DNA from 4 places in the Kocuria turfanensis genome. Region 2 is predicted to be linked to each of the others. Evidence: riboswitches for the same ligand, from Rfam matches in the RefSeq annotation. Region 2 holds a riboswitch; each other region holds the start of a gene.
What was found. A riboswitch is a leader RNA that binds a small molecule or an ion and turns the genes downstream of it on or off. The one in region 2 is predicted to bind S-adenosylmethionine.

Region 1 (7,127 bases), 1.4 Mb from region 2:
CCCATGCCGCGTCCACCACGGCGGTGCGGGTTAGAGACACCGGGCCTCCTCGAGGAGCGAGATGAACCGGGTCAGTCTACGGCGCGGCGTGCCGGCCTGCTGTCCGGCCGACGTCAGCGGGGACTCGGATTGACCAAGTATTGAACATCGTTCAATACTTGAACAGTGTTCAACTAACGTTCGGGCCCGAGGAGAGCCAGGCCTCCCGGTGGCGCAGTGTGCGGTGGAGGAACGAGATGCGGCGGCATGCCCCTGTGGGGTCTGTGGTCACGCACCGTCCGTCCGTGGTGCCGAACGCAGAGGAAGAATGCACCTCGGCACGATGCCCTGCCGAGGACTACCAGGGAAAGAGGACCCGCAAGATGTCGGTCGAACGTTCGATGTGGGATCCCTCCCGTGGTGAGGTGCCCGTGATGTCTCCGGCGCCCCAGCACCCGGGCATCCGCCTGACGGGCGTCACCGTCACCCGGGAGGGCCGGGACATCCTCCGGGACGTGGACCTGACCCTGGACGAGCACCGGATCGCCGTGATCGGGCTCAACGGCTCGGGCAAGAGCACCCTCGTGCGCCTGCTCAACGCGCTGGTGCTGCCCACCCGCGGCACGGTGCAGGTGGGCGGGCTGACCACCGCCCGGGACGCCAAACGGATCCGGCGCCAGGTGGGGTTCGTGTTCCAGCACCCGGAGAACCAGATCGTGATGCCCCTGGTGGCCGAGGACATCGCCTTCGGCGTGCAGAACCTCGGGCTGCGCGGTGCCGAGCTCACCGACCGGGTGGAGGCGGTCCTGCAGCACCTGGACATCGCCCACCTGCGCGACCGGGAGTCCTACACGCTCTCCGGCGGGGAGAAGCAGATGGTCGCCCTGGCCGCGGTGCTGGTGATGGAGCCCTCCACCGTCGTCTTCGACGAGCCCACCACCATGCTCGACCGGCGCAACCGCCGCAGGCTCCAGGCCACGATCGACGGCCTGGACCAGCGGGCGATCGTGGTGACCCACGACCTGGACATGGTCGAGGCCTACGACCGCGCCCTCGTGGTCCACGAGGGCCGCATCGCCTTCGACGGCGACCCCGGCCGGGCGCTCGAGTTCTACTGCCGGATCAGCGACTCGTGACCGGCGCCAGCCCCGCCGGTCCCCTGGCCGCGGTCCCGGCCGGGCCCAAGTTCGCGGTGCTCTTCCTCGCCAGCATCGCCCTGTACGCGGTGCCCGGGCTCCCGGCGCAGATCGGCTTCTTCGTCCTCGCGGTGGCGGCGGTGCTGCTGACCCGCACCCCGCTGCCGCGGCTGGCGCGCATGCTGGCCGGGCTGTTCCTCGTCGTGGGGATCGTCGCCGTCACCCTGGTGCTGACCACCGGCTGGGAGGCCGCCGCGGTCTCGGCCCTGCGGCTGCTCAGCCTCTGCTTCCTCGCCTACGCCGTCACCCTGAGCACCGCGTTCAGCGAGATGCTGGCCCTGTTCGAGACCCTGCTGCGCCCGGCCCGGCACCTGGGCCTGAACCCGGCCCAGATCAGCCTGGCCCTGTCCATGACGATCCGGTTCATCCCCGAGATCCGCACCCAGTACCTCGCGATCCGCGAGGCGCAGTTCGCCCGCGGCCTGCACCACCGCCCGGTCGCCGTGCTGGTGCCCCTGCTGGTGCGCACCCTGGAGTCCGCCCAGGAGATCTCCGCCGCGATCGACGCCCGGTGCTACGACTCCGCCCCGCCGGGCCCGCGCCCCGCTCCTCCCGTGTCCGACTGACCTCCCGTCCCGCCCACCCGAAGGATCCCCATGGCCGCCGAGAACCCGCAGACCACCCAGAACACCGTCCTCGTGGCGGTCTTCGCCGCCCTGATCGCCGCCCTGGGCCTGGTGCCGCCGATCACCGTGGGCATCATCCCCGTGCCCATCACCCTGCAGACCCTCGGCGTGATGCTCGCCGGCGCGCTGCTCGGCCCGGTCCGGGGCATGCTCTCCGTGGTCGTGCTGGAGGTCCTCGTGCTCGCCGGGCTGCCGCTGCTGGCCGGCGGCCGGGGCGGGCTCGGGGTGTTCCTGGGGCCGACCGGCGGCTACGTGCTCGGCTGGATCCCGGCCGCCCTGGTCATCGGCTTCCTGGTGCAGCACTGGGCGCTGCGGCAGGCCCGTCCCGCGGCCCGTTTCGCCGCCGTCCTGCTCAGCACGGTCGTGGGCGGCATCGGCGTGGTCTACGCCTTCGGGGTGCCGTGGACGGCCGTGGTCGCCGGGCTGCCGCTGTCCACGTCCTTGCTGGGCTCGCTCGTGTTCGTCCCCGGCGACCTGCTCAAGGCCGTCGTGGCCACCGCCGTGGCCCTCAACGTCCACCGCAGCTACCGCCGTCTGCTCGGCGGCGTGCAGACCACTTCTCGCTAACGGCCGGCACACGCGTCTCGCCGCACCTGCAATAAAGTCCCGACCACCTGCAAAGCGGTCAATGCGCAACTTTACATATGGCCGGCTACCGGACACTGCCCGTGGGAACGACGATGCAGATGAGGTTGGTCATACGCCGCGGGTTGCCACGGGCGAAGAGCGGGACCGGGGAGAGCCCTCCTGTGGTGCCGGAGGACGAATCCGAGGGCTCCGTGCACGGCTCCCGGGATCCGGTTGACGCCGTTCACCACGCCATTGATGACGCCACCCCCAGGCGGGCGTCATCTTTTCCGCGCACAACGCCCTCGACGACGCCCTGGTCTTCCGCCGGGACATCACTGAGCCCACGATGAGGGCCGGGCGGCCGGCCGTCACAAACTGTCACAAACCCGGCCCGACGTCGGCCGAAGCGGCCGAGCGCGACCGCCCGGCCCGAATATGTCCCGACGTGTGGTTTTGTGACAACCGACCCCACCGTCCGTTGGACTATAGAGCCGTCCATCGAGTGGGATGAGCGCACCACACCATCCAGAGCGGCCGAGAGATCTGGCTCGACGACGCCGCAGCAACCAGTCAGCCGACCCTGGGACACCGGGACCGGCGGGCACGGTGCTACCGCCAGGACCGATGGAGGATCGAATGAATCACCACGCCACCCAACAGGTCCACGCCGGCTACGAGCCCGAGGCCCCCTACTGGCCGGTGGCCGTGCCCATCCACCAGACGGCGGCCTACCGCTTCCCCGATCACGCCACGGCCGCCTCGATGTTCCGGCTGGAGACCCCCGGGTTCACCTACAGCCGCACGGGCAACCCCACGGTCGCCGTGTTCGAGAACCGACTGGCGGCCCTGGAGGGCGGGATCGGGGCCATCGGCACCGCCACGGGACAAGCCGCCGTCGCGCTGTCCCTGCTGACCCTGCTCCACGGCGGCAAGCACTTGGTCGCCTCCAGCCAGCTCTACGGCGGGACGGTGGACCTGCTGACGGACACCTTCGCCGACTTCGGCATCGAGGTCACTTTCGCCGACCCGGCCGACCCGCAGGCCTGGGGCGCGGCGATCCGGCCGGACACCCGCGCGTTCTTCCTGGAGTCGATCACCAACCCGCTGGCCACCGTGCCGGACCTGCCGGCGCTGGCGGACATCGCCCACGCCTCCGGGGTCCCGGTCGTGGTGGACAGCACCTTGGCGACGCCGGTCCTGTACCGGCCACTGGAACATGGTGCCGACGTGGTGGTGCACTCCGCCACGAAGTTCATCGGCGGGCACGGGGCCGTCCTCGGCGGGGCGATCGTGGACGGCGGCACCTTCGACTACGGCGCAGCCCCGGAGCGGTGGCCCCAACTGACCCGGCCCAAGGCCCGCTACGGCGGACAGGCACTCATCGACCGGCACGGCCGCGGCGCCTACCTGGCGCTGGCGCGCAGCAAGTTCCTGCACGACCTCGGCCCCTCCCTCGCCCCGGCCAGCGCCGCCCAGTTCATCCAGGGCCTGGAGACCCTCGGCGTCCGCATCGCCCGGCAGGAGGAGACCGCGCGAACGGTCGCCGAGCACCTGGCCCGGCACCCCACCGTCGGGCGCGTCCACCACCCGGCGATCCCCGGACACCCCAGCGCCGCCCTCGCCGAGAGGGACTTCCCGCACGGCACCGGCTCGGTGTTCTCCTTCGACCTGGCCGCCGGCTCCGAGGCCATCGGCCCGTTCATCGACGCTCTGGAGCTGTTCCAGCTCGTGGCCAACATCGGGGACGTGCGCTCCCTGGTCAGCCACCCGGCGACCATGACGCACTGCCGGCTCACCCCTAACCAACGCCGGGCCGCAGGCATCGCTGAGACCACGATCCGGCTGTCCATCGGACTGGAGTGTCCCGAGGACCTGATCGCCGACCTCGACCGGGCGCTGGCCACCGTACCGGCCTCGGCCCTGACCGGGGAGGCGCGCTGAGATGACCCTCCTGAACGACTCATCACAGACGGACACTGCGCCGACGGCCCGTCGGGGCTTCAACACGATAGCGGTGCACGCCGGCCAGGCACCGGACCCTCTGACCGGGGCGGTCGTGCCGCCGATCTACCAGACCAGCACCTTCGTGCAGGACGACATCAACGTGCTGCACGGCGGCCACGAGTACAGCCGGGGGTCCAACCCGCCCCGGACCGGTCAGCGCCGCGTCACCGCTGCGGCCCGCGCGGCCCGGGGAACCGGCAGCCCGGAGGCCAGGATTGACGTCGTCCGGGCAGCGCCGGGGGTGCCAGGAACATGACTGAGGCGACCTTCGGGAGGGCAGTTCACGAGCAACAGGGAAGGACGTTCGAGATGAGTACAGATCTGGGAGGCAGGCCCCCGGTCCACAGTGAGGAATCGATGCATCAGACCACCAGGACGAACGACTTCACGTTCGGTATCAGCACGACCCGCTTCGATGAGGACTACTGCCCGTCGTCCAGTTCCCGAGGCACGACGAACTTCGCGAACCTGGCCCGCGGCGAGAACCGTCGGCAGAACCTCCGAAACACCCTGACAATGATCAATAGTCGCTTCAACGACCTGGCCCACTGGGACAATCCCAGCCGGGATCGCTATGCCGTGGAGATCGAGATCGTCTCCGTGGACCTGCACTTCGCCGCCGACGGCGACGACGCGGTGTTCCCTTTGATCGAGGTCCTCGACGTGCAGATTCTCGACACGCTGTCCAATGTGCACATCGACGGGATCGTGGGGAACAACTTCTCGTCCTACCTCCGGGACTACGACTTCAGCGTGGTGCTGCCGGAACACCACGCGAAGGCGTCCCGGTCCAGCATCCCCAATGACTTCGGCGAATTGCACGGGAAGCTCTTCACGCACTTCCTGGACTCCGAGGCCTACCGCGAGCGGTTCCCCCAGCCGCCCGTGATCTGCATCAGCGTCTCGAGCACCAAGACGTATCGTCGGCTCGAGAACCACCATCCGATCCTCGGGGTCGAGTATCGGCAGGATGAATCCTCCTTGACGGATCGATACTTCGAGAAGATGGGACTGCGGGTCCGCTACTTCATGCCCCGCGGCGCGGTCGCACCCCTGGCGTTCTACTTCCGGGGCGATCTCCTCAATGACTATTCCAGCCTGGCACTCATCGGTCTCATCAGCACGATGGAAGCGTTCCAGAAGATCTATCGCCCGGAAATCTACAACGCCAATGCGGCGGCTGGTCGGATCTACCGGCCGAGCCTGGAGAGTCGAGACTACTCGGTGACGCAGATCGCCTACGACCGCGAGGAGCGCAGTCAGCTGGCCCTCATGCAGGGGAAGTTCACGGAGGAGCACTTCGTGAAGCCACACCAGACCCTCCTGGAGCAGTGGGCCGCGGCCCACTGCGGACGAGAGACGGAGAAGCACCGATGAACACCCTGTTGCCCACCACCATCGTCGGCAGCCTGCCCAAGCCCTCCTGGCTCGCGGAAGGTGAGACGCTGTGGTCCCCTTGGAAGCTGGACGGCGAGGAACTGCGCGAGGGCAAGCGGGATGCGCTGAGCCTGGCCGTGGACGAGCAGCGCCAGGCGGGTATCGACATCGTCAGCGACGGCGAACAGACCCGTCAGCACTTTGTCACCACGTTCATCGAACACCTCAGCGGCGTCGACTTCGAACACCGGAAGACGGTGCGGATCCGTGACCGCTACGACGCGAGCGTCCCGACGGTCGTCGGCGCGGTGGGCCGTGAGCGGCCGGTTTTCCTCGACGACGCGAAGGCCCTCCGCGCGCGGACCAGCCAGCCCATCAAGTGGACGCTCCCCGGTCCCATGACCATGATCGACACCCTCTACGACAAGCACTACAGGAGTCGCGAAAAGCTCGCCTGGGAGTTCGCGAAGATCCTCAACCAGGAGGCCAAAGAGCTGGAGGCGGCGGGCGTCGACATCATCCAGTTCGACGAGCCTGCCTTCAACGTGTTCTTCGACGACCTCAAAGAGTGGGGCGTGACCGCACTGGAGCGAGCGGCCGAGGGACTGCGCAGCACAACAGCCGTGCATATCTGCTACGGCTACGGCATCAAAGCCAATACCGAGTGGAAGGCGACGCTCGGGTCGGAGTGGCGCCAGTATGAGATGTCATTCCCGCTACTCCAGCAGTCGACGATCGACATGGTCTCCCTGGAACGCCACAACTCCCGCGTCCCGGTCGAGCTCATCGAGCTGCTCCGAGGTAAGCAGGTGATGGTCGGGGCCATCGACGTCGCCAGCGACGCGATCGAAACCCCGGAGGAAGTGGCCAGCACCCTCCGACAGGTGCTCCGGTTCGTCGATGCGGACAAGCTGTATCCGAGCACCAACTGCGGCATGGCGCCACTGGCTCGACAAGTTGCGCGAGACAAAATGATCGCTCTCGCTGCGGGTGCGGAGATCATCCGAGCGGAACTCTCCGGAGCAACCCCCTCGAAGTGACGGCCAGCCAGGGCGTTCAAGACCCGGCGGTGAGCCCCGCCTGACGCCCGAGTGAATCGTCCCCGTTAGCGGCCCCCGGAACGGACGGGACTGAACTGCCGCCCAAGCCCACTGTCCGACGTGCTGAAGTGCCAAGACGGACCTATCGTCATCACGGGCACCATCCTGACTTGCCCGGTGCGGTAGTCCACGACCCGGCCATCGGGGTGCCTGCGGGTGTTGCCGCTCTTGAAATGGTTTCAATAGTCTCTCCAAGGCGGTCGCCGGGCGCAGATGACAGTGATGGCCAGGGCGACGACAGCGGTGCCCTGCCCGGCGGCGTCGGCAGCGGCGAT
Region 2 (7,127 bases):
GACCTTGGAGGACCTGACGGACGGGTTCATCCTCGTGGGCGGCGAGCCCCTGACCCACGAGTTGCGCAACGGGCGGCGTGTGGAGGTGCCGGCCAAGCGGAAAAAGCAGATCACACGCCGGATCGGCATGGTCTTCCAGCAGTTCAACCTGTTCCCCAACATGAGCGTGCTGGAGAACGTCACCGAGGCCCCCGTGCACGTGCTGGGGATGAAGAAGACCGAGGCGAAGGACAAGGCCATGGGCCTGCTGCGGCAAGTCGGGCTGGAGGAGAAGGCCGATGAGCACCCTTCGAGGCTGTCCGGCGGTCAGCAGCAGCGCGTCGCCATCGCCCGGGCCCTCGCGATGGACCCGGAGATCCTCCTGCTGGACGAGGTGACGTCCGCGCTGGACCCGGAGCTCGTGGACGACGTGCTCAACGTCCTGCGCGAGGTCGCGGACACGACGGACATCACCATGCTGATCGTGACCCACGAGATGCAGTTCGCCCGGGACGTGTCCCACCGGGTGCTGATGTTCGACGCCGGGCGCATCGTCGAGGACGGCGCTCCGGAGATGATCTTCACGGCACCGCGCAACGAGCGGACGAAGACGTTCCTGCGCGCGATCCTGTGAGCGTCCGCTCCCGGGCGGGTACGGGCCGTCCGGGAACGCCCGGGAGCGGACGCTCAGAGGCGGTGCTCGGGCGGGATCAGCGGACGACCGGCGCGAGCCCGCAGCTCCTGGACCACCCACGAGTTGCCGTCGGGATCGCTGAAGCCGAAGACCGTGCCACCGTCCCGCTCGTCGATCACCGTGATCCCGCTGACCTCCACGCCCCGGGACAGCAGCTCCTCCCGGGCCGCCCGGGCGTCCGCGACCACCAGCTGGAGCCCCCGCAGGGACCCGGGGGCCATCTCCCGGTGGGCGGGGAGGTTGCCCACCACGATCGAGCAGCCGGACCCGGGCGGGGTCAGCTGGGCGATGTCCATCTGCTCGGTGGTGGTGTGGTGGTCGAGGTGGAAGCCGACCTGGTCCCGGTAGAACTCCACGGCCCGGTCGACGTCGCGCACCGGCACCAGCACCACCTCGAGGGTCCAGTCCACGCTCAGCCTCCCTGTCCGCCGAGCAGCCCGGCCAGCAGCTCCTCGAGCCGCTCGTAGCCCTCGGCCATGCCCTTCTCCATGCCGGAGCCGACCATCCCGTCGCGGGCCTCCTGCGAGGCGTGGACGGTGTGCCCGCGCAGCCGGCACCGGCCGCCGCCCAGGTCCTCGAAGCGCAGGTACTCGAGGTCGACCGCGTCGGGCCAGCCCTCGTACTCGAAGGTCTGGACGACCAGCTCGTTCTCGCGCACCGTGTGGAAGACGCCGCGGAAGGCGTGCTCCTCGGCGCTGTCCTCGCCGCGCTGGACGAAGCGGTAGGCGCCGCCGGCGCGGAACTCGAAGCCGTCGATCCGGGTCCGCAGCCCGCGCGGGCCGATCCACTGCCGGAACAGCTCGGGGTCGGCGTGGGCGCGGTAGACCTCCGCTACGGGGAAGTCGAAGTCCCGCTCGAAGTCGATGTACGGCACGTCGTCGGGGACGGTCAGGTACAGGGCGTGTCCCATGGTGGGCTCCTCCCGGTGCGCGCCGCGGGGTGCGGCGCGGGTGTCGAGCACGGCGTCGAGGCGGCGGAACTGCTCCTCCCGGACCAGCCGGTACCGGTCGATCCAGGCGGTGAGCGCCTCCAGCCGTGCGGGGTCCAGGTGGACGGGCCGCCGCTGGGCGTCACGGGTGCGCGTGACGAGCTGCGCCTGCTCGAGGACCTGGATGTGCTTCGAGACCGCCTGCTTGGAGATCGCGAAGGGTTCCGCCAGTTCGGTGACCGTGGCCGGGCCCCGGCTGAGCCGGGCGACGATCCGCCGCCGGACCGGGTCGGCGAGGGCCAGGAAGGCCCGGTCGAGCAGGTCGTCGTCGGGATCCACGGTATTTGTCAACGCATTCCTTGATCAACCTGTTGGTTGTTCAAGGCTACGCCCGGTGAGCCGGTGCGGCCACTCCCGAGACCGGATCGTGACGCTCGTCCGCCCCCTTCCCCGGGGCCGCGGGCTCGCTCCGCTCCGCGGCGTCGGGGGCGTCCGGCGCCGGGCGCGGCAGGGCGGCGGCGGCCAGGCACGCGGCGGTCACGACGGCGAGCGCGGCGGGCACCCCGCGGTTGACGAAGAACGCGTGGATCTGGGAGTGGTTGCTGAGCACGGTGTACCAGAGGGGCACCGCGGCCGCGGGCAGGGCCAGCACCAGGGCGACCGCCCAGCGGGACGGCCCGCCGCGCCGGTGGGCCAGGACCAGGCCCGCGGCCGCCGCCAGCAGGCAGCCGGCGAGCACGAGCTCCGCGGTGGGCACCCTGGTCCACCAGTAGTCGATGTTGGCGCGCACCCCCGCGCCGAAGGACTCCGCGACCCCCGCGTGGTCCCCGCCGGTCCGGTTCCCCACGTTGCGGCGGACCACCTCCACGGTGGCCGGGACGCCCAGGAAGGCGCCGGCGATCACCCACCGGGCCGCCCAGGTGACGGCGAAGGCCACGGGCCAGACCGCCCCGGCCAGGAGCACCGCCACGAACGTGGCCCTCAGCTCGCGGCGGTGGAACCACGTCACCGCGCCCACGGCGAAGGCGGACATCGCCCACGGGACGGCGGGCGTGGTCAGGAGGTCGACGAAGCAGAAGAGCGCGGCGCCCAGGGCGGCGCCCGCGCAGCCCAGCCGGGGCGAGCGGCCGGCCCCGAGCGTGGCGAGGACCACGGACAGGAAGATGAAGGCGATGGAGATCGACTGGCTGAAGGAGGTCGAGGGGGTGGACAGCAGGTTGGTCCCCGCGACGTAGGGCAGCACGAGGGCCAGTCCCACGGCGGTGGAGGTCCGGGCGCGCAGCGCGAGGAACGCCCCGGCCAGGGCGAGCACCATGAGGGTGCCCGAGACGATCCGCAACCCCTCCAGTCCGGCCACGGCCAGCACGGGGCGGGTGAGCACCGTGTAGCCGGCCCAGTACTTGAAGTAGTCGTTGTCCTCGAGCACGGCTCCCTCGGCGATGGCCCGGAGCTGCTCCGGCCCGCCGCCGCAGGTGGCGAGCCGGGGCATCCGGACGGCCCGGCTGAACGCCGACTCCTCCGGGGACGCACCCAGGCCCGTGCCCGCGACCACGCACTCGGTGAAGGTGTCCGCCGGGGTGCCCATCCGGTCGACCGTGCCGTGCGGGCCGTAGGTGCCGTCCTCGACCGCGGCGAGGAGGTGCTCGACGACGGGCCGGTCCGGCACGGCCTGGCCCACCACCAGCAGCCCGAACAGGGCGAACTGCAGGACCACCAGCATGCCCAGGCCCTGGAGCCAGGGGCGCAGCGGGGCCAGGCGGCCGCCGGTGTCCGCCGCGGTCACCGGGCCCACCGGCGCTCCTGCGCGGCGGGCGGAACGGGACGGTCCGCCCCGGCCCCGCCGCTCCACGGCGGGGCCGGCTGGCACAGGTAGAACAGCCGGGAGGTCTCCCGGCGGATCCTGGCCTGCCCGTGCAGCAGGACGCCCATCAGCAGGAACACCCCGGCCAGGAGCACGAGGGAGGCGGCCAGGAACGCCGTCGGGAAGCGGGGCACGAGCCCGGTGCCCGCGAACTCCACCACCACGGGCAGGCCCAGGACCAGGCCCAGCAGGAACAGTGCGCACGAGACGGCGCCGGTGACGAGGAAGGGCCGTTCCTGGAAGAGCAGCTGGGCGAAGATGCCCAGGATCCGGAAGCCGTCGTGGTAGGTCCGCAGCTTGCTCTCGCTGCCCTCGGCCCGGTCGCGGAAGCCCACCTCCACCTCGGTCTGCGGCACGCGGGCGTTGACGGAGTGCACGGTCAGCTCGGTCTCGATCTCGAACTCCCGGGACAGCGCCGGGAAGGACTTCACGAAGCGCCGCGAGAAGACCCGGTAGCCGCTGAGCATGTCGGTGACCTGCCGGCGGAAGGCGAAGGTGACGAGGGTGTTGAAGAACCGGTTGCCGGACTCGTGGCCGGCCCGGTAGGCGGTGCCGCTGACCTGGCGGCGCACCCCGAGCACGTGGTCGTAGGGACCTGCCAGCAGGGTGTCGATCATCCGGGGCGCGTCGGCGACGTCGTAGGTGTCGTCGCCGTCGATGAGCAGGTAGACGTCGGCGTCGAGGTCCGCGAAGGCCCGCCGCACCACGTTGCCCTTCCCCTTATCCTCCTCGCGCCGCACGTGCGCGCCGGCCCGCCGGGCCGCCTCGGCGGTGCCGTCGGTCGAGCAGTTGTCGTAGACGTGGACCTCGATGCCGGGGACCGTGGCGAGCAGGTCGGTGACGACCTTCGCGATCGCGGCCTCCTCGTTGTGGCACGGGACGACCGCCACGATGCGGGGCGAACTGGGCATGGATTCTCGTTCCTGGGGTCGTGGCGGCGGGGCACGTTCATTATGACCGCGGGCGGGCACCGTGCGAACCGGTCCGCAGCGGTGGCACTGCGCGGCGCCGCCGCGGGTCGCGCGACGTCCGGTGTCGATGTTGCGCCGCGTGACGCGCCCGCCGTCACAGTCGGCGCACCGGCGTCTTCTGCGCCGCCGGACTTGGCACCCGCCCGGGCACCCGCTGGAATGGGTCCTGCATCTATCCAGAGCGGCCGAGAGACCTGGCTCGTCGACGCCGCAGCAACCATCCGCAGCCCCACGGGGGCCGCGGAACGGTGCTCCCGCCAGGACCGATGGAGCTGTCGCAGCCTCCCGGGTCCGCCCCGGGACGGCCGGCGCCCTCCCTCGGGGTGACCCCAGGAGGTTCTGTGAGACGACCACCCGACCGGACGGCGCCACCGCCGGCCCTGTCCTACGAACTCTATCCACCGCGCTGCGCGGCGAGCGCCGAGACGCTGCTGCGGACCATCGAGGAGCTGGAGCCCACCCGCCCCGACCACGTCGCTGTCACCTACAGCGGGGACGCCCCGCGGCGGGCCGGGTCACTGGCGCTGCTGGACCACCTCCTGGCCCGCACCGGCCTGCGGCCCCTGGCGCACCTCACGTGCGTGGGCAGCACGCGGGCCGAGCTGGAGGAGACCGTCACCTCCCTGCTCCACCGCGGGGTCCGGGGCGTCCTGGCCCTGCGCGGGGACCTGGAGCCGGGCGCGGAGCCCGGCGAGCTGGCCCACGCCGGGGACCTGGTGGAGCTCGTGCGCGAGGTCGAGCAGCGCCACACCGCGTCCCTCGCCGCCGGACGGCTCGCCGTGGGCGTGGCCGCCTACCCGACCCGGCACCCCGAGTCGCCGTCCTTCCGGCACGACATCGAGGTGCTGCTGGCCAAGCAGCGCGCCGGGGCGGACTTCGCGATCACGCAGGTCTACTTCCGCCCGCAGCGCTACGAGCGCCTCGTGGTCGCCGCCCGGGCCGCCGGGGTGACGATCCCGATCGTGCCGGGGATCATGCCCGTCACGGAGCCGCGGCGGCTGGCCACGCTCTGCCGGCTCGCGGGGCTCCGGCCCCACCCGGGCCTGGCCGCGGCCCTGGAGGATGCCTCCGGCCCCGCCGAGCGGCACCGGGCGGGCGTGGCCTTCGCGACCCGCCTCGCCCGCGCGGCCCTCGACGCCGGGGCGCCCGGGCTGCACCTCTACACCTTCAACGAGCACCGGGCCGCCCTGGACCTGCTGGAGCGCGTGGACCTGCCGCGCGTGCCCCACCAGCCGGCCGCACTGCCGGATCTGCTGCCCGCCTGAGCAGCCAGGGACGCCGTCCGGCCCGGCCGCCCCTCGTGGCCCGGGCCCCGTCCCGCACCTCGTCCCCGACCTCTGCCCGACCCCTTTCCCGGACCTCTTCCCAGACCTGCTGAGGAGCACACCCATGAGCACGACCACCCCTGCCGTCCCCTTCCCCGCCGCCACCATCACCGGCTACCCCCGGATCGGCCGGCGCCGCGAGCTGAAACAGGCCCTCGAGGCCTACTGGGCCGGGCGCTCGACCCGCGAGGAGCTCGAGGCGGCCGCCGGCGAGCTGCAGCTGGCCACCTACCGCCGGCTGGTGGAGCTGGGCCTGGGCGCGCAGGACGCGTCCCTGCCCGCGGCCTTCCCCCTCTACGACCAGGTCCTCGACACCACCGTGGCCCTCGGGGCGGTCCCGTCCCGCTTCGCGGACCTCGCCGGGGAGGACGGGCGCCTGGACCTGGACGGCAGCTTCGTGCTGGCCCGCGGCGACGCCGGGCGGGCACCGCTGGAGCTGACCAAGTGGTTCGACACCAACTACCACTACCTGGTCCCCGAGATCGGCCCCGGGACCCCCTTCACCGCCTCCGCCGACCGGCTCGTGGCCGACGTCCGCCGCGCCGCCGAGCACGGCTTCACCGTCCGCCCCGTCCTCGTGGGGCCTGTCTCCTTCCTCCTCCTGGCCAAGGCCGACGACGACGCCCCCGCCGGTTTCGACCCCCTGCAGCGGCTCGCCGACCTGCTGCCGGTGTACGCCCGGCTGCTCGACGCGCTCGCCGCGGCCGGGGCCCCGTGGGTGCAGCTGGAGGAGCCGGCACTGGTGGCCGACCAGGACGTGCCCGCCGCGCGGCTCGCCGCGGCCGTGCAGGAGGCCTACTCGGCGCTCACGGCCGTGCCCGGGCGGCCGCGGCTGCTCGTCACCACCTCATACGGCTCCCCGGGCGCCCTGCTGCGCCCGCTGGCCCGCAGCGGGGTCGAGGCCGTGCACCTGGACCTGGTCAAGGGTGCGGCCCCCGCCCCCGCGGAGCTGGCGCTGTTCGCGGGCGAGGGCACCCCCGCGCTCGTGGCCGGGGCGGTCGACGGGCGCAACGTGTGGCGGGCCGACCTGGCCGGCCGGCTCGACCAGCTGGACGACCTGGTCCGCGCCGGCGCCCGGGTCGCCGTGGCCAGCTCCACCTCCCTGTTCCACGTCCCGCACGACGTGGCCGAGGAGACCCGGCTGCACCCGCTGCTGCGCAGCTGGCTCGCCTTCGCCGACCAGAAGGTCGGCGAGGTCGTCACCCTGGCCCACGGTCTCGCCGCGGGCCGCGGGGCGGTCGCGGACCAGCTGGCCGAGGCCGCCGCGGCCCGCCGATCCCGCGAGGACGCCCCGGGGGTCCGGGACGCGGCGGTGCGCGAGCGGGCCGCGTCCCTGACTCCGGCCGAGATCGGCCGCGCCCCCGCCGAG
Region 3 (7,127 bases), 310 kb from region 2:
GGGGGCCGGGGTGGGTCAGCGCGTGGCCGGGCACGGAGAACCAGGTGCCCTCGTGGCCGACGGGGTGCGCGAGGTCGGGGTCCACGAAGACCCCGGTGGCGGGGTCGGCCGGCACCGCCCCGGGCTCGAAGGACCCCTCGAGCAGCTTGTACATGACCTCCATGTACTCGTCGGCGCGGTCGTAGCGCTCGTCGTGCGGGATCTGCCGGTCCATGCCCAGGTTCCGGGCGGCGGAGTCCTGGTAGGAGGTCACCACGTTCCACGCCACCCGGCCGCGGGTGAAGTGGTCCAGGGTCGCGAAGGTGCGGGCCAGCAGGTAGGGGGCCTCGTAGGTGACCGAGGCGGTGACGCCGAAGCCGAGCCGCTCGGTCGCCGCGGCCATCGCCGGCACCGCGACGAGCGGGTCGAGCAGCGGGTACTGCACTCCCCCGCGGGCGGTGGCCTCGGTCCCGCCGCCGTAGACGTCGTAGACGCCCGGGATGTCCGCCAGGAACAGCGAGGCGAAGCCGCCGTCCTCGAGGGTGCGGGCCAGGGACGTCCAGTACTCGAGCGTGTCGAACCGCGCGACCCCGGCCTCCGGGTGGCGCCACAGGCCCGGTGACTGGTGCACGGGCACCATCATGTCGAAGGCGTTCAGCAGCAGGGGGCGGCTCATACGGTGGTCCTCTCGGTGGGGGTCCCGGCGGTGGTCCCGGTGGTGGTCCCGGCGGCGGCGCCGACCCGAGCGGAGTCGGCCCGGGCGGAACCGGGACGGGCGGTGACGGCCCCGGTGGAGCCGGCGTGCAGGTCGGTGAGCTCGGTGCCGCGCTGCTCGCGGGCGGGGTCCTTCGCGGCCAGGGCGGCGGCGACGGAGAGCACGGAGAGTCCGGAGAGGTACCCGGCGATCAGCCACGGGGTGTTCCCGCCGGCGGCGAACAGCAGGGCGGCGATCATCGGCATCAGCCCGCCGCCCAGGACGGTGCCGACCTGGTAGCCGAAGCTCACCCCGGAGTACCGCACGTGCACGGGGAACTGCTCGGCGAACCAGGCCGCCTGCGGCCCGTAGATCGCGTCGTGGACGAGGTTGATGCCGAGCACGACCACGAGCGGCAGCAGGGCCAGCGGGCCGGCGTCGAGGAAGGCGAACAGCACCCAGCCGAAGACGCCGATCGCCGCGTACGCGGTCACCGAGACGACCTTGCGGCCCACCCGGTCGGACAGCCAGCCCCAGAAGGGGGTGGAGAACAGGCCGATGGCCGAGGCGATCATCACCGCGGTCACACCGGAGGCGCTGTCCCCGCGCACGTCCCGCAGGTAGGTCAGCATGTAGACCGTCACCAGGTAGTAGACGGCGTTCTGGGCCAGGCGCAGGCCGATCGTGACCAGCAGCGGGCGGCGGTGGTGGGCCAGCAGCTCCCGCAGGGGTGCCGCGGCCACGTTGCCCGAGGCGCGGTGCTCCAGGAACTCGGGGGCGTCGGCCACGCCGAGGCGGATCCACAGGCCGACCGCCACCAGCAGGGCAGAGAGCAGGAAGGGGATGCGCCAGCCGTAGGCGGCGAACTGCTCCTCGCTCATCACGTGCTGCACGACGAAGAACGCCCCGGTGGCCAGCAGCATGCCGGCCGAGGAGCCGATCTGGGTGAAGGACCCGAAGAACCCGCGGTGCCGGGCCGGGGAGTGCTCCACGCTCAGCAGCGCGGAGCCGCCCCACTCGGCGCCGGCGGACAGCCCCTGCAGGATGCGCAGGACGACGAGCCCGACGACGGCCCACCAGCCGATCACCTCGTAGGTCGGCAGCAGGCCGATCAGGGTGGAGGCCACGCCCATGAGCAGCAGGGAGGCCACCAGCAGGGCCTTGCGGCCGATCCGGTCGCCCAGGTGCCCGGCGACGATCCCGCCCAGGGGCCGGGCGATCACCCCGACCGCGAGGGTGGCGAAGGAGGCGACGATGCCGCCGAGCTCGGTGGCCATGGGGAAGAACTGGACGTTGAAGACCAGTGCGGCGGCGGTGCCGTAGAGGTAGAAGTCGTACCACTCGATGGTGGTGCCGGCGAAGGCCGAGGCCAGGACGCGCTTCTTGCCGTGGACGACGCTGGTGCGTCCCGCGGCGGCCGCGGCCGTGGTCGGGGTCGGGGTGGTCATGCGTCAGGCTCCTGGGGCTCGGACGGGGGTGGTCGTGGCGTCGGCCCGGGCGTCGGCCCGGGCGTCGCCGATGGCGTTCAGGCCCTCCGGGAGGGTGCCGTTGATGAGGTAGTCGCCGAGGGCGCGGGCGCGGAAGGCGATCGGGTTGTGGGTGGCCACGGTCTGGGCGTTGCGCCAGTGCCGGTCCAGGCCCTTGGCGGTGGACGTGGCGGAGGCGCCCACGGTGAGGAACAGGTCCTGGGCGGCGCCGAGGGCCAGCTCCGGCACGGTGACCTGGGCGTGCTCCACGGCGATCTCGGACTCGGGCAGCGCCGCCGGGAGGGTGCCGGTGAACTCCGGGCGGTCGGCGCCGGTGGCGACGGCGGCGGCGATCCCGGCGTCCAGGGCGCGGGCGGCGTGCAGCACGGCGGCCTCGGCGGTGAAGGCCTTGGCGGAGATCCGGCCAGTGGCCTCCTGGATCAGCGGGTCCTCCCGGAACGGCAGGCCGAGCCCGGTGTTGAAGGTCCGCCGGCGGGCGGCGATGGTCTCCACGGCGTCCCGCCGGGCGGCGCGGGCGATGCCGGCCAGCACGGCCAGCAGCACGAGCTGGAAGAAGGCGGCCTCGTGGACGGCCTCCGCGCTGCCGGCGGTGCGGTCCAGCACGGCGTCGTCCGGGACGCGCACGCGGTCGAAGACCGCGGTGCCGGTGCCGGTGAGCTTCTGGCCGAAGCCGTCCCAGTCGTCCTCGAGCGTGACCCCCTGGGCGTCCGTGGCGACGACGGCGAAGCGGCGCCCGTCCCGGCCGTCGAGGGCGGCCGAGACGCGGGTGTAGTCGCAGAAGATGGAGCCGGTGGCGTAGAACTTCCGGCCGGTGATCTCCCACCCCTCGGCGGTGCGGCGCAGCACGGTGTTCAGGGTGCCCAGCGCGTTGCCGCCCTTCTCCGTGGAGGCGTTGCCGACGGTGGCCCCGGCCAGCACCCGCGGGTACCAGACGTCCTGGAGCTCCCGGGGCAGGAAGCGCAGGGACTCCACGAAGCCGGCGTGGGAGCGGTAGAGGTGGGCGATGTTGGAGTCGGCCTCGGCCAGGTCGACCAGCAGCCGGGTGAAGTCCTCGACGCTGACCTCGGGACCGCCGTGGGCCGCCGGGACGCGCAGGGCGCCGAAGCCGGCCCGGTCCAGCAGGGCGACCTCCTCGTGGGGCAGCGCGCGCCGCAGGTCCCGGTCCAGGGCGCCGGCGGCGATTCCCGCGAACAGCGGCCCGAAGTGCTCCTTCAGCCCGGCGTAGTCCCCCGGCAGACCGGCGGCGGGGTGCGTGCCGGCGCCGGGACGGGTGGGAGTCCTCTCGGCCGTGGTGCGGCTCATGCGGTGGTCCTCTCGGTCGCACCGAGGAGTGCCGGCCGTCCAGTCGCGCCAGGGGCGGGCCCGACGACGACAGCGCGGGGCCGACGTCACGGAGCAGCTGCAGATCCGGGATCTCCATCGGTTCTGGCCTTAGCACCCTGACCCCTGTGAAGGACGGGTTGCTGCGGCGTCGTCGAGCCAGATCTCTCGGCCGCTCTGAATGGGACGCATGACATCGCACCAGAGAGCCGGGGTGCGGAGCCACCTGATGACCGTCACATGTCATCGGCTGTCACGAGGACGTCACAGACGGTCATGTCCTCCCGGGTGGTGTAAGGATCCCACCACAACACAGGGGGGAGCCGCGGATCGGCTCAGTATCGCGGCCGGTCCGGCTCCACCTGCTCCGCCCAGGCCAGCACCCCGCCCTCGAGGTGGCGGACCCGTTCCTCCCGCCCGGCGTAGAACGGGCGCAGAGCGGCCAGGGCGGTCGCCGAGCGGGCGCCGGCCTTGCAGTGCAGCACGAGGTCCGCGCCGCGCGCCTCCGGCGGCAGGGCGTCCGGTCCCCGGTCCAGCAGCTCCTGCAGCGGCACCGGCACGGCGCCGGGGATCGCCAGGAGCTGCCGCTCCCAGTCCTCCCGCACGTCGACCAGCACGAAGGCCGCCTCCCCGCGCGCTCGCCGCTCCAGCAGCCGGGCCAGCTCGGCCGCCCCGACCGTCTCGGCGGGCTCGGCCCCGCCGCCGGGCAGCGGGCGGACGGCCTCGGGCTCGGCGACGGCGGTGACCGGGGCGGCGTCCGGGTCCGGGTCCAGGCGCATCTCGCGCCAGGTCATCGCCAGGGCGTCGTGCAGCAGCACCCGCCCGAGCAGGGGCTCCCCGGTGCCGGTGATCAGCTTGACGGCCTCGGTGACCATCACCGCGCCCACGGTGGCGGGGAGCATGCCGAAGACCCCGCCCTCGGCGCAGCTGGGGACCTCCCCGTCCGGCGGCGCCTCGGGATAGAGGTCCCGGTAGGTGGGCCCGTGGCCGGCCCAGAAGACGCTGACCTGCCCCTCGAAGCGCAGGATGGAGCCCCACACGCAGGGGATCCCGGTGAGAGCGGCGGCGTCGCCGACCACGTAGCGGGTCGCGAAGTTGTCCGCGCCGTCGAGGACGAGGTCGTACTCGCCGAGGATCTGCACGGCGTTGTCCGCGGTGAGCCGGCAGGGGTGGGTGCGCACCCGCACGAGCGGGTTGAGGGCGGCCACGGCCTCCGCGGCGGAGTCCGCCTTGGGCCGGCCGACGTCGGCGGTGCGGTGCACCACCTGGCGCTGCAGGTTGGAGACCGCCACGACGTCGTCGTCGACGATCCCCAGCGTTCCCACGCCCGCCGCGGCGAGGTACTGCAGGGCCGGGGCGCCCAGTCCGCCGGCGCCGACCACGAGCACCCGGGCGTTGCCGAGCCGGCGCTGGCCGAGCGGGCCGATCCCGGGCAGGGTCAGGTGCCGGGCGTAGCGCTCGAGCTCCGCCCGGGTCAGCTCGGGGCCGGGCTCCACGAGCGGGGGCAGCGGGCTCACGGCCGCTGCCCCACGGGCGCCCAGTCCCCGCGCGGAACGCCCGCCGGGTCGGCGCCCGGCCCGTCGTCGGGCGTGCCGGCGGGCGTGTCCGTGTCGATCCGTCCGGCCATCGGTGAGGACGCCAGGGCGTGCCGGCGGGCCGGGATCCGCCCGGCGCCGGCGGCCAGCCGCCCGGCGGCCACGGCGTGGCGCATCGCGGTGGCCATGGCCACCGGGTCCTGCGCGCGGGTCACGGCGCTGGCCAGCAGCACGGCGTCGCAGCCCAGCTCCATGGCCAGGGCGGCCTCGGAGGCGGTCCCGATCCCGGCGTCGAGGACCACGGGCACCGAGGCCCGGGAGGTGATGAGCTCGATGTTGTGCGGGTTGAGGATCCCCAGCCCGGTGCCGATCGGCGCGCCCAGGGGCATCACGGCGGCCGCGCCGAGGTCCTCCAGGCGGCGGGCCACGGCGGGGTCGTCGGAGGTGTAGGCGAAGACCCGGAAGCCGCGGGCCACGAGCTGCTCGGTGGCGTCGAGCAGCTCCACCACGTCGGGCAGCAGGGTGTCCTCGTCGGCGATGACCTCGAGCTTGACCCAGTCGGTCTCCAGGGCCTCGCGGCCGAGCTCGGCGGTGAGCAGGGCGTCCCGGGCGGTGTAGCAGCCGGCGGTGTTGGGCAGGATCCGGATGCCGTTGCGCTCGAGCATCGCGAACAGCGAGTCGCCGCGGCCGGGGGCGTAGCGGCGCAGCGCCACGGTGGTCAGCTCGGTGCCGGAGGCGAGCAGGGCCTGCTCCAGGGTGTGCAGCGAGCTGAGCCCGCCGGTGCCCATGATCAGCCGGGAGGACAGCTCGGTGCCGTCCAGCACGAGCGGGTCCACCAGGGATGCGGCGCGGGGTGCGGGGTGGGTCATGTCAGCCTCCCTGGACGGCGGTGATGATCTCGACGGACTGTCCCTCGGCCACGGGGGTGCGGCCCCAGCGGCTGCGCGGGACCACGGCGGCGTCCACCGCCACGGCCACGCCCAGCCGGCGGCCGTCCAGCGGGGCGCCGTCGGGGCCCAGGGGCCGCCCGACGGTCTCGGCCACGAGGTCCACCACGGTGGTGTCCCCGCCGACGACGTGCGGGCGGCCGTTGAGGGTGATGGCGGTCATCGGGTGCTCCTGTTCGGGGTGCGGAAACCGGTCGCGGGGTCCGCGGCGGGCGCCTCGACCGGGCGGTCGAAGCGGTGCGGGTCGGTGGTGGCCAGGTGCTCGGCGTCGGCGCCCGGATCCGCGCCGAGCACCAGCTCCGCGGCGAGGCGGGCGGCCAGCGGGGCGAGCAGGACGCCGTGGCGGAAGTAGCCCGTGGAGACCAGGAGACCGGGCACCGGATCTCCCTCCGGGCCGCGGACGCGGCCCAGGTACGGGATGTCGTCCGGGGTCCCGGGCCGGGCACGGGCCATGGCCTCGACCAGCTCGAGGTCGGCGACGCCGGGGACCACGGCCTGGGCGTCGCGCAGCAGCCGGAGCACGCCTCCGGCGCTGATCCCGTCGAGGTCGTCCTCGCGGGAGGTCGCCCCGATCACCACCGTCCCGTCGTCGCGGGGCACCAGGTAGACGGGCACCCCGTGGACCAGGCCGCGGACGGTGCGCTCGAGCAGGGCGGGCGCCCCGGCGGGCGGACGGGTGCGGAGGATGTCCCCGTGCACCGGGCGCAGCGGCGGCCGCCAGGACCCGGGCAGGCCCTCCAGGTCGGTGAGACCCGTGCCGGGGGCGAGGACCGTCTCCGCCGCCGAGACCATCCCGCCGTCGGCCAGGCGCAGGCCCGTCACCGCGCCGTCGGGGCCGTGGCGCAGGCCCGTGGCGCGGTCGTGCACCAGGCGGGCGGGCCCGCCGTCGGGGCCGTCCGTTGCGGAGGACCCGGACGGAGTGGGGAGCTCGGGGGCGACGAGGGCGGCGAGCAGTCCGGCCACGAGCCGGCGGGGGTCCACCTGGTGGTCGTCGGGAATGCGGTGCACGGCGGACAGCCGCGGGCTCAGGGCCGGCTCCAGGGCCCGGGCCGTGCGCAGCGGGAGCGGCTCCACGGCCAGGCCGTGGCGCAGCTGGAGCTCGCGCAGGTCCGCCAGGGCCTGCCGGTCGGCGGCGTCGACGCCGCACACGAGCGTCTCGGTGGCG
Region 4 (7,127 bases), 1.1 Mb from region 2:
CGGCAGGGTGAACGTCTTCACGGTCATGGTCAGTCCTCCCACTGCAGGTCGTCCACGGCGTCGAGGATGCGGTCGACGCTGGGCAGGTAGTACTCCTCGAGCTTGGGCGAGGGGTACGGGATGTCGAAGCCGGTCACGCGCCGCACCGGCGCGGCCAGCGAGTGGAAGCAGCGCTCCTGCACCCGGGCGACGATCTCGGCGGCCACGGAGGCGAAGCCGGGCGCCTCGGCGACCACGACCACGCGCCCGGTGCGGCGCACCGAGGCGGCGACGGTCTCGTCGTCGAACGGGACGATGCTGCGCAGGTCCACGACCTCGAGGGAACGGCCCTCGGCCTCGGCGGCCGCGGCGGCCGCCAGGGCGGTGGGCACGGACGGCCCGTAGGTGAGGATCGTGGCGTCCTGACCGGTGCGGGCGACGACGGCGCGGCCCTCCCGGCGCTCCGGGGCCCGGTTCTCGTAGCGGTCCCGCAGCTCGGCCAGGTCCACCGGCGCCTTGGACCAGTAGAGCTTCTTGGGCTCGAAGAACACCACGGGATCGTCGGAGTCGATCGCCTCGCGGAGCATCAGGTAGGCGTCCTCGACGGTGGCCGGGGTGAAGACCTTCAGGCCCGGGGTGTGGGCGTAGTAGGCCTCGGAGGAGTCGCAGTGGTGCTCCACGCCGCCGATCCCGCCGGCGTAGGGGATGCGGATGACGATCGGCAGGGTCACGGCGCCGCGGGTGCGGTTGTGCATCTTCGCGATGTGCGAGGCGATCTGCTCGAACGCCGGGTAGGCGAAGGCGTCGAACTGCATCTCGATCACCGGGCGCATCCGGTTCATCGCCATGCCCACGGCCATCCCGGCGATCCCGGACTCCGCCAGCGGGGTGTCGAAGCAGCGGGTGCGCCCGAAGCGCTGCGTCAGCCCGTCGGTGATCCGGAAGACCCCGCCGAGGGTGCCGACGTCCTCCCCGAAGACGACGACGGCGTCGTCGGCGGTCAGGGCGTCGGCCAGGGCGGTGTTGAGCGCCTGCGCGAAGGTGGCCGGCCTGGCGGCCGGGGTCTGCCCGGACGGTGCGGGGGCCTGGAGGGTGCTCACGGTGCGGTCTCCTCTCGGGCGAGCTCGGCGGCGAGGATCTGCTCCTGCTCGGCGAGCTGCGGGGTCTGCTCGGTGTAGACGTGGCGGAAGAGCTCGCGCGGGTCGACCTGCACGTCGGCGTTCATGCCGTCGCGCAGGGCCGCGGCGACGTCCTCGGCGGCGGCGGCGATGCGCTGCTCGGCAGCGTCGTCGAGCAGCCCCTCCCCGGCCAGGTAGGCGCGCATGCGGGTCACGGGGTCCTTGGCGATCCACTCCTGCACCTCGGCGTCGTCGCGGTAGCGGGTCGCGTCGTCGGCGTTGGTGTGCGCCTGCATGCGGTAGGTGTGGGCCTCCACGAGCAGGGGCTCGGACTCCGAGCGCGCCAGGTCCACGGCGCGGCCCAGCGTGGCGAGCAGGGCAACCAGGTCGTTGCCGTCCACCCGCTCCCCGGCCATGCCGTAGCCGACCGCCTTGTGGGCGAGGCTGGGGGCGGCCGACTGCTGGGACAGGGGCACGGAGATCGCGTAGCCGTTGTTCTGCACGAAGAACACGACCGGCAGCTTGAACACGGCGGCGAAGTTCAGGGCCTCGTGGAAGTCGCCCTCGCTCGTGGCGCCGTCGCCGCACATGGCCAGGACCACGGTGTCCTCACCGCGCAGCTTCGCGGCGTGGGCCACGCCCACCGCGTGCAGCAGCTGGGTGGTCAGCGGGGTCGACTGGATGCCGACGTGGTGCTCGTGGGGGTCGTAGCCGCCGTGCCACTCGCCGCGGAAGATCGACATCACGTCCAGGGGCCGCACGCCCTTGGTCATCACGGCCACGGTGTCCCGGTAGGTGGGGAACAGCCAGTCGCCCTCCTTCAGGCACAGGGCCGCGGCCACCTGGCAGGCCTCCTGCCCGTGGCTGGAGGGGTAGACGGCCATCCGGCCCTGGCGCACCAGCGCGGAGTTCTGGTCGTTGACCCGGCGGCCGACCACCAGCTTCTCGTAGGCGCCCAGCAGCACGTCCCCCGCGGGCAGCGGGTACTCGTGGCCGGGCTCGGTGCCCTGCTCCTCGGCCGGCAGCAGGCGGCCGGTGGGGTCCACCATCCGGATCTCGCCGCGGGCCGGGAGCATGTACTGCTCCGGTGTGATGCCGAAGGTCTGGGAGGCCCGGAGGATCGGGTCCTCGGGGGTCTCGACGGTCTGGCTCATGGTGTCCCCTCGGTCGGTCCCCGGTCCGGGCGCGGACGCGGGGAGGCAGGAAGGCCGCTGAAGTTCTGTCCGCCCAGTATGAGAAGAACGGATGGTTCGTATCCAGGTCCGCGGGAAAGTCCAGAATCCTGCGGGCATCGGTGCCGTCTCCGTGGACGAAATGTTTTACTGTGGCGTGGGACACACGCATTCGTCCGACACCGTTTCCCGCCCTTCCGTCCCGCCCCGAAGGAGTCCCGCCGTGCCCTCGACCCCCGTCCCGCTGGACGAGACCGACCGGAAGATCCTCGCCGAGCTCTCCCGGGACGCCCGGCAGTCGGTGACCGCGATCGCCGCGGCCGTGCACGTCTCCCGCGCCCACGCCTACGCCCGCATCAACCGGCTGCGCGACGAGGGGGTGATCCTGCGCTTCAGCACCGTGATCGACCCGGTGCGCGCCGGGCTGCAGGCCTCGGCCTACGTGACGCTGAAGCTCCAGCAGAACACCTGGCGGGAGCTGTGCGGGCAGCTGCAGGCGATCCCGGCCGTGCACCACATCGCCCTGGTCGGCGGGAACTTCGACGTCATGCTGCTGGTGCGCGCCGTGGACACGGTGCACCTGCGGCAGGTGATCTTCGAGCACATCCAGCAGCTGCCCGGCGTGGTGGACACCCAGACGTTCCTGATCTTCGAGGACATCGACACCCGGGCGTGACCGGCCCGGGCGCCGGGTGCCCCGGACGTCCCGGGGAGGGATGTCGCAGGGGCGTCACGAACGGCGTCACGAGCGGCGTCACGAACGGCGTCACGAGCGGCGTCACGATCCGTCACGGACGTCATGTTCGGTCGCGGAACGGCGCCGGCCCGCCCCGCGCATAGTGTGGTCCCAGCTTCACGAGACGCGACTGTCAAGCTCCGACTGGGTCGCGCACCAACCCCATGCTCACCGGGTGGTTCGGATGAGGAAGCGGCCTGCATCCCCGTTGCCGCGCAGCGGGTGACCGGTGCGGGTAAGAGCAAGTGCACAGGAGCCGCGCCATGTCCCTCCCCGTGACCGATCACGACCTCTCGACCCGGCAGATCCACGCCGGCGCCGACCACGACCCCGGGCAGCGCACCCTCACGGTGCCGATCTACCAGAGCGCCGCCTTCGAGTTCCCGGACTACGAGGCCGCCCGGCAGATGTTCGCCCAGACCCGCGCGGGCTTCACCTACACCCGCACCGGCAACCCCACGGTGGCCGTGCTGGAGCAGCGGATCAGCGACCTCGAGGGCGGGGTGGGCGCCGTGGCCACCGGCTCCGGGCAGTCCGCGGTGGCCGTGGCGCTGCTGGCCCTGCTCGGCCAGGGGGAGGACAAGCACCTGGTTGCCTCCGAGAAGCTCTACGGCGGGACCGTGGACCTGCTCACCGACTCGCTGGCCGACCACGGCGTCGAGGTCGACTTCGTGGACCCCACCGTCCCCGGCGCCTGGGCCGCGGCCGTGCGCCCCGACACCCGCGCCTTCCTGCTCGAGTCCATCGGCAACCCGCTGGCCACGCTGCCGGACCTGCCCGGGATCGCCGACGTCGCCCGGGCGGCCCGGGTGCCCGTCGTCGTCGACAACACCCTCGCCTCCCCGGCGCTGTACCGGCCGCTGGAGAAGGGCGCGGACATCGTGGTGCACTCGGCCACCAAGTTCCTCGGCGGCCACGGCAACGCCCTGGCCGGGGCGGTCGTGGACGGCGGGACCTTCGACTGGTCCGCCCAGCCCGCGAGGTGGCCGCAGTTCACCCGCGCCCGCGCCCGCTGGGGCGGGCAGAGCCTGCTCGACAAGTGCGCCGGCGCCAGCCCCTACCTGCACCTGGTCCGGGCCAAGTACGTGCACGACCTCGGCACCACGCTGTCCCCGTTCAACGCCAGCCAGATCCTGCAGGGCACCGAGACCCTGGACCTGCGGGTGGCCCGGCACACGGCCTCGGCGCTGACCGTGGCCGAGTTCCTCGCCGGCCACCCCGCCGTCGCGCGCGTGCACCACCCCGGGCTGCCGGGGGACCCCGGGGCCGGGATCGCGGCCCGGGACTTCCCCCGCGGCACCGGCTCCGTGTTCTCCTTCGACCTCGCCGCCCCGGACGCCGCCGTGGGGCCCTTCATCGACGGGCTGCGGCTGTTCAAGCTGGTCGCCAACATCGGCGACACCCGCAGCCTCGTGGCCCACCCGGCCGCGATGACCCACTGCCGGCTCACGCCCGAGCAGCGCCGGGCCGGCGGGATCGCCGAGACCACCGTCCGGCTCTCGATCGGCCTCGAGGCCCCCCAGGACCTCGTGGCCGACCTCGGCCAGGCCCTCGACACCGTGCTCGAGACCGTTTCGACCCTCCGGAAGTGAGCCCCACCATGAGCCAGACCGTCACCACCCGCCGGCGCGGGTTCACCACCACCGCCGTCCACGCCGGCCAGCAGCCCGACCCGCTGACCGGGGCCGTCATCCCGCCGGTCTACCAGACCTCCACCTTCGCCCAGGACGGGATCAACGTCCTGCGCGCCGGCCACGAGTACAGCCGCGGCTCCAACCCCACCCGCAACGGCTTCGAGGAGCAGCTCGCGGCCCTGGAGCACGGCGAGCGCGCGTTCGCCTTCGCCTCCGGGATCGCCGCCGAGGACGCGCTGCTGCGGGCGGTGCTGCGCCCGGGCGAGCACGTGGTGCTCGGCGCCGACGGCTACGGCGGCACCAACCGGCTGATCACCCGGGTGCTCGCCCCGTGGGGGATCGGCCACACCCCCGTGGAGATCACCGACCTCGACGCCGTCCGCGCCGCGATCCGCCCCGGGGACACCACGGTCCTGTGGCTGGAGACGCCCTCCAACCCGCTGCTGGGCATCGCCGACGTTGCGGCCTGGGCGGAGCTGGCCCGGGAGGCGGGGGCGCTGCTCGTGGTGGACAACACCTTCGCCTCCCCGTACCTGCAGAACCCGCTGCTGCTGGGCGCCCACGCCGTGGTGCACTCCACCACCAAGTACATCGGCGGGCACTCCGACGTCCTCGGCGGGGCCGTGGTCGTCGGAGCCGCCGCCTGGCGCGGCGCCCCGCTCGCCGAGACGGTCGGCTTCCAGCAGTTCGCCGCCGGCGCCGTGGCCGGGCCCCAGGACAGCTACCTGGCCGCCCGCGGGCTCAAGACCCTGAGCCTGCGCATGGAGCGCCACCAGGAGAACGCCCAGCGGATCGCCGAGTGGCTGCTGGAGCGCCCGGAGGTGTCCGGGGTGCTCTACCCCGGGCTGCCCGGGCACCCCGGCCACGCGCTCGCCGCGACGCAGATGCGCGGGTCCGGCGGCATGGTCTCCTTCCGCCTCGCCGGGGGAGAGGCCGCGGCCCGCGCCGTGGCCGAGGGCACGCGGCTGTACTCCCTGTCCGTGAGCCTGGGCGGGGTCGAGTCCCTGATCTGCTATCCCTCGGAGATGACGCACGCCTCGGTCCGGGGCACCCCGCTGGCGGTGCCCACCGACCTCGTGCGGCTGTCGGTGGGGATCGAGGACGTCGAGGACCAGCTGGAGGACCTCGAGCGGGCGCTCGCGGGCGCGACCTCGTAGGCGGAGGCGCTACCCTGACCCGCATGAGCACCGGCACCCCGCACTCCGAGACGTTCCTCGAGCTGCCCGGGCCCGTGGTGGGCACCGGGTGGCTGGCCGGCCACCTCGGCGACCCCCGGCTCGTGCTGGTGGACGCGAGCTCCACGCTCAACCGCACCGACGAGGCGATCCCGGGCGCCCTGCTCCTGGACCTGGACGGGCCGTTCTCCGACCCGTCCGCGGAGCTGCCGCACACGATGCCCGCGGCGGGGCGGCTGACCGCGGCGGCCCGTGCGCTGGGGATCTCCCGGTCCAGCACCGTGGTGGCCTACGACGGCAAGGGGCTCTTCGCCTCCGCCCGGGTGTGGTGGATGCTGCGGGCGGCGGGCTTCGACCGGGTCGCGGTGCTCGACGGCGGGCTGCCGGCCTGGGCCGCCGAGGGGCGGCCCGTGGGCGTGCACGCGGATCCGCCGGCCGAGCCCGGCGACGTCGAGCTCGTGCCGCAGGAGGGGTTCTTCGTGGGCGCCGACGACGTCGCCGACGCCCTGGAGGAGCCCGGGGCGGTCGTCCTCGACGCCCGTTCCGCCGGCCGGTTCGCGGGCACGGAGCCCGAACCGCGGCCCGGCCTGCGCCCCGGCCACATGCCCGGGGCGGTCAGCCTGCCGTACACGCAGCTGCAGGGCCCGGACGGGCGGCTGCTGCCGCTGCCCGAGCTGCGGGCGCGGATCGCGGCGGCGGCCCCCGAGGGGCGGCGCGTGGTGACCAGCTGCGGCTCGGGGCTCACCGCGTGCGTCCTGGCCCTGGGCGCCCACCTCGCGGGCCGCACGGAGGTCTCCGTCTACGACGGCTCCTGGGCCGAGTGGGGCCGCCCGGGCCCGCGACCGGTGGCCGGCCCCGGCTGAGCCGGGCCGGCGGCGGGGGTCGGCCCCGGCTGAGCCGGCCTGCCGTCGGGGGTCGGCCCCGGCTGAGCCGGGCGCCGGCCCGTGGTCAGCCGCGGGCCGCGGCGTCCCGCGCGGCGGCGGTCCGCTCGATGTCCTGGTCGGCGGCGGCCCGCGCGGTGCTCTGCTCGGCGGTCCGCTCCGGGGCGTCCGGGCCGGAGCCGTCCCGCGCGGCGGCCGCGGCCAGGATGTTGCGCGCCATGGAGGGGAAGATGAAGCCGTGGAAGGGCCACACGCCCCACCAGTAGAGCCGGCCGGGCAGGCCCTTCGGGAAGAAGATGGCCCGCTGCCGGTAGCGGCTGCCCTCGCCCTCGGGCTCCACGGACAGCTCGAGCCAGGCCCGCCCGGGCGCCCGCATCTCGGCGTGCAGCAGCAGCTTGTGGCCCTCCTCCAGCTCCTCGACCCGCCACCAGT

Region 1: linked by a shared signal. The riboswitch ahead of AYX06_RS01635 (O-acetylhomoserine aminocarboxypropyltransferase/cysteine synthase family protein) and the one ahead of AYX06_RS08255 (methylenetetrahydrofolate reductase) in region 2 are both predicted to bind S-adenosylmethionine.
Region 3: linked by a shared signal. The riboswitch ahead of AYX06_RS09720 (acyl-CoA dehydrogenase family protein) and the one ahead of AYX06_RS08255 (methylenetetrahydrofolate reductase) in region 2 are both predicted to bind S-adenosylmethionine.
Region 4: linked by a shared signal. The riboswitch ahead of AYX06_RS13380 (O-acetylhomoserine aminocarboxypropyltransferase/cysteine synthase family protein) and the one ahead of AYX06_RS08255 (methylenetetrahydrofolate reductase) in region 2 are both predicted to bind S-adenosylmethionine.

What each region holds. Positions count from the first base shown of each region.
Region 1 is NZ_CP014480.1:364,793-371,919, forward strand. It holds gene AYX06_RS01615 (TetR family transcriptional regulator) at 1-40, opposite strand, end outside; gene AYX06_RS01620 (energy-coupling factor ABC transporter ATP-binding protein) at 414-1,115, shown strand; gene AYX06_RS01625 (energy-coupling factor transporter transmembrane component T family protein) at 1,112-1,741, shown strand; gene AYX06_RS01630 (biotin transporter BioY) at 1,772-2,368, shown strand; SAM riboswitch class I at 2,890-3,002, shown strand; gene AYX06_RS01635 (O-acetylhomoserine aminocarboxypropyltransferase/cysteine synthase family protein) at 3,008-4,312, shown strand; partial or broken gene AYX06_RS01640 (PLP-dependent transferase) at 4,314-4,550, shown strand; gene AYX06_RS01645 (DUF1852 domain-containing protein) at 4,733-5,752, shown strand; gene AYX06_RS01650 (methionine synthase) at 5,749-6,792, shown strand.
Region 2 is NZ_CP014480.1:1,782,211-1,789,337, forward strand. It holds gene ehuA (ectoine/hydroxyectoine ABC transporter ATP-binding protein EhuA) at 1-613, shown strand, start outside; gene AYX06_RS08230 (VOC family protein) at 667-1,083, opposite strand; gene AYX06_RS08235 (SRPBCC family protein) at 1,086-1,583, opposite strand; partial or broken gene AYX06_RS08240 (ArsR/SmtB family transcription factor) at 1,590-1,940, opposite strand; gene AYX06_RS08245 (hypothetical protein) at 1,987-3,393, opposite strand; gene AYX06_RS08250 (glycosyltransferase) at 3,381-4,373, opposite strand; SAM riboswitch class I at 4,603-4,706, shown strand; gene AYX06_RS08255 (methylenetetrahydrofolate reductase) at 4,775-5,698, shown strand; gene metE (5-methyltetrahydropteroyltriglutamate--homocysteine S-methyltransferase) at 5,823-7,127, shown strand, end outside.
Region 3 is NZ_CP014480.1:2,096,006-2,103,132, forward strand. It holds gene AYX06_RS09710 (LLM class flavin-dependent oxidoreductase) at 1-655, opposite strand, end outside; gene AYX06_RS09715 (MFS transporter) at 652-2,121, opposite strand; gene AYX06_RS09720 (acyl-CoA dehydrogenase family protein) at 2,125-3,462, opposite strand; SAM riboswitch class I at 3,574-3,668, opposite strand; gene moeB (molybdopterin-synthase adenylyltransferase MoeB) at 3,816-4,997, opposite strand; gene AYX06_RS09730 (thiazole synthase) at 4,994-5,884, opposite strand; gene thiS (sulfur carrier protein ThiS) at 5,886-6,125, opposite strand; gene AYX06_RS09740 (FAD-dependent oxidoreductase) at 6,122-7,127, opposite strand, start outside.
Region 4 is NZ_CP014480.1:2,904,951-2,912,077, forward strand. It holds gene AYX06_RS13360 (dihydrolipoamide acetyltransferase family protein) at 1-27, opposite strand, end outside; gene AYX06_RS13365 (alpha-ketoacid dehydrogenase subunit beta) at 30-1,079, opposite strand; gene AYX06_RS13370 (thiamine pyrophosphate-dependent enzyme) at 1,076-2,251, opposite strand; gene AYX06_RS13375 (Lrp/AsnC family transcriptional regulator) at 2,493-2,945, shown strand; SAM riboswitch class IV at 3,121-3,253, shown strand; gene AYX06_RS13380 (O-acetylhomoserine aminocarboxypropyltransferase/cysteine synthase family protein) at 3,269-4,597, shown strand; gene AYX06_RS13385 (cystathionine gamma-synthase) at 4,606-5,796, shown strand; gene AYX06_RS13390 (sulfurtransferase) at 5,820-6,677, shown strand; gene AYX06_RS13395 (SDR family oxidoreductase) at 6,763-7,127, opposite strand, start outside.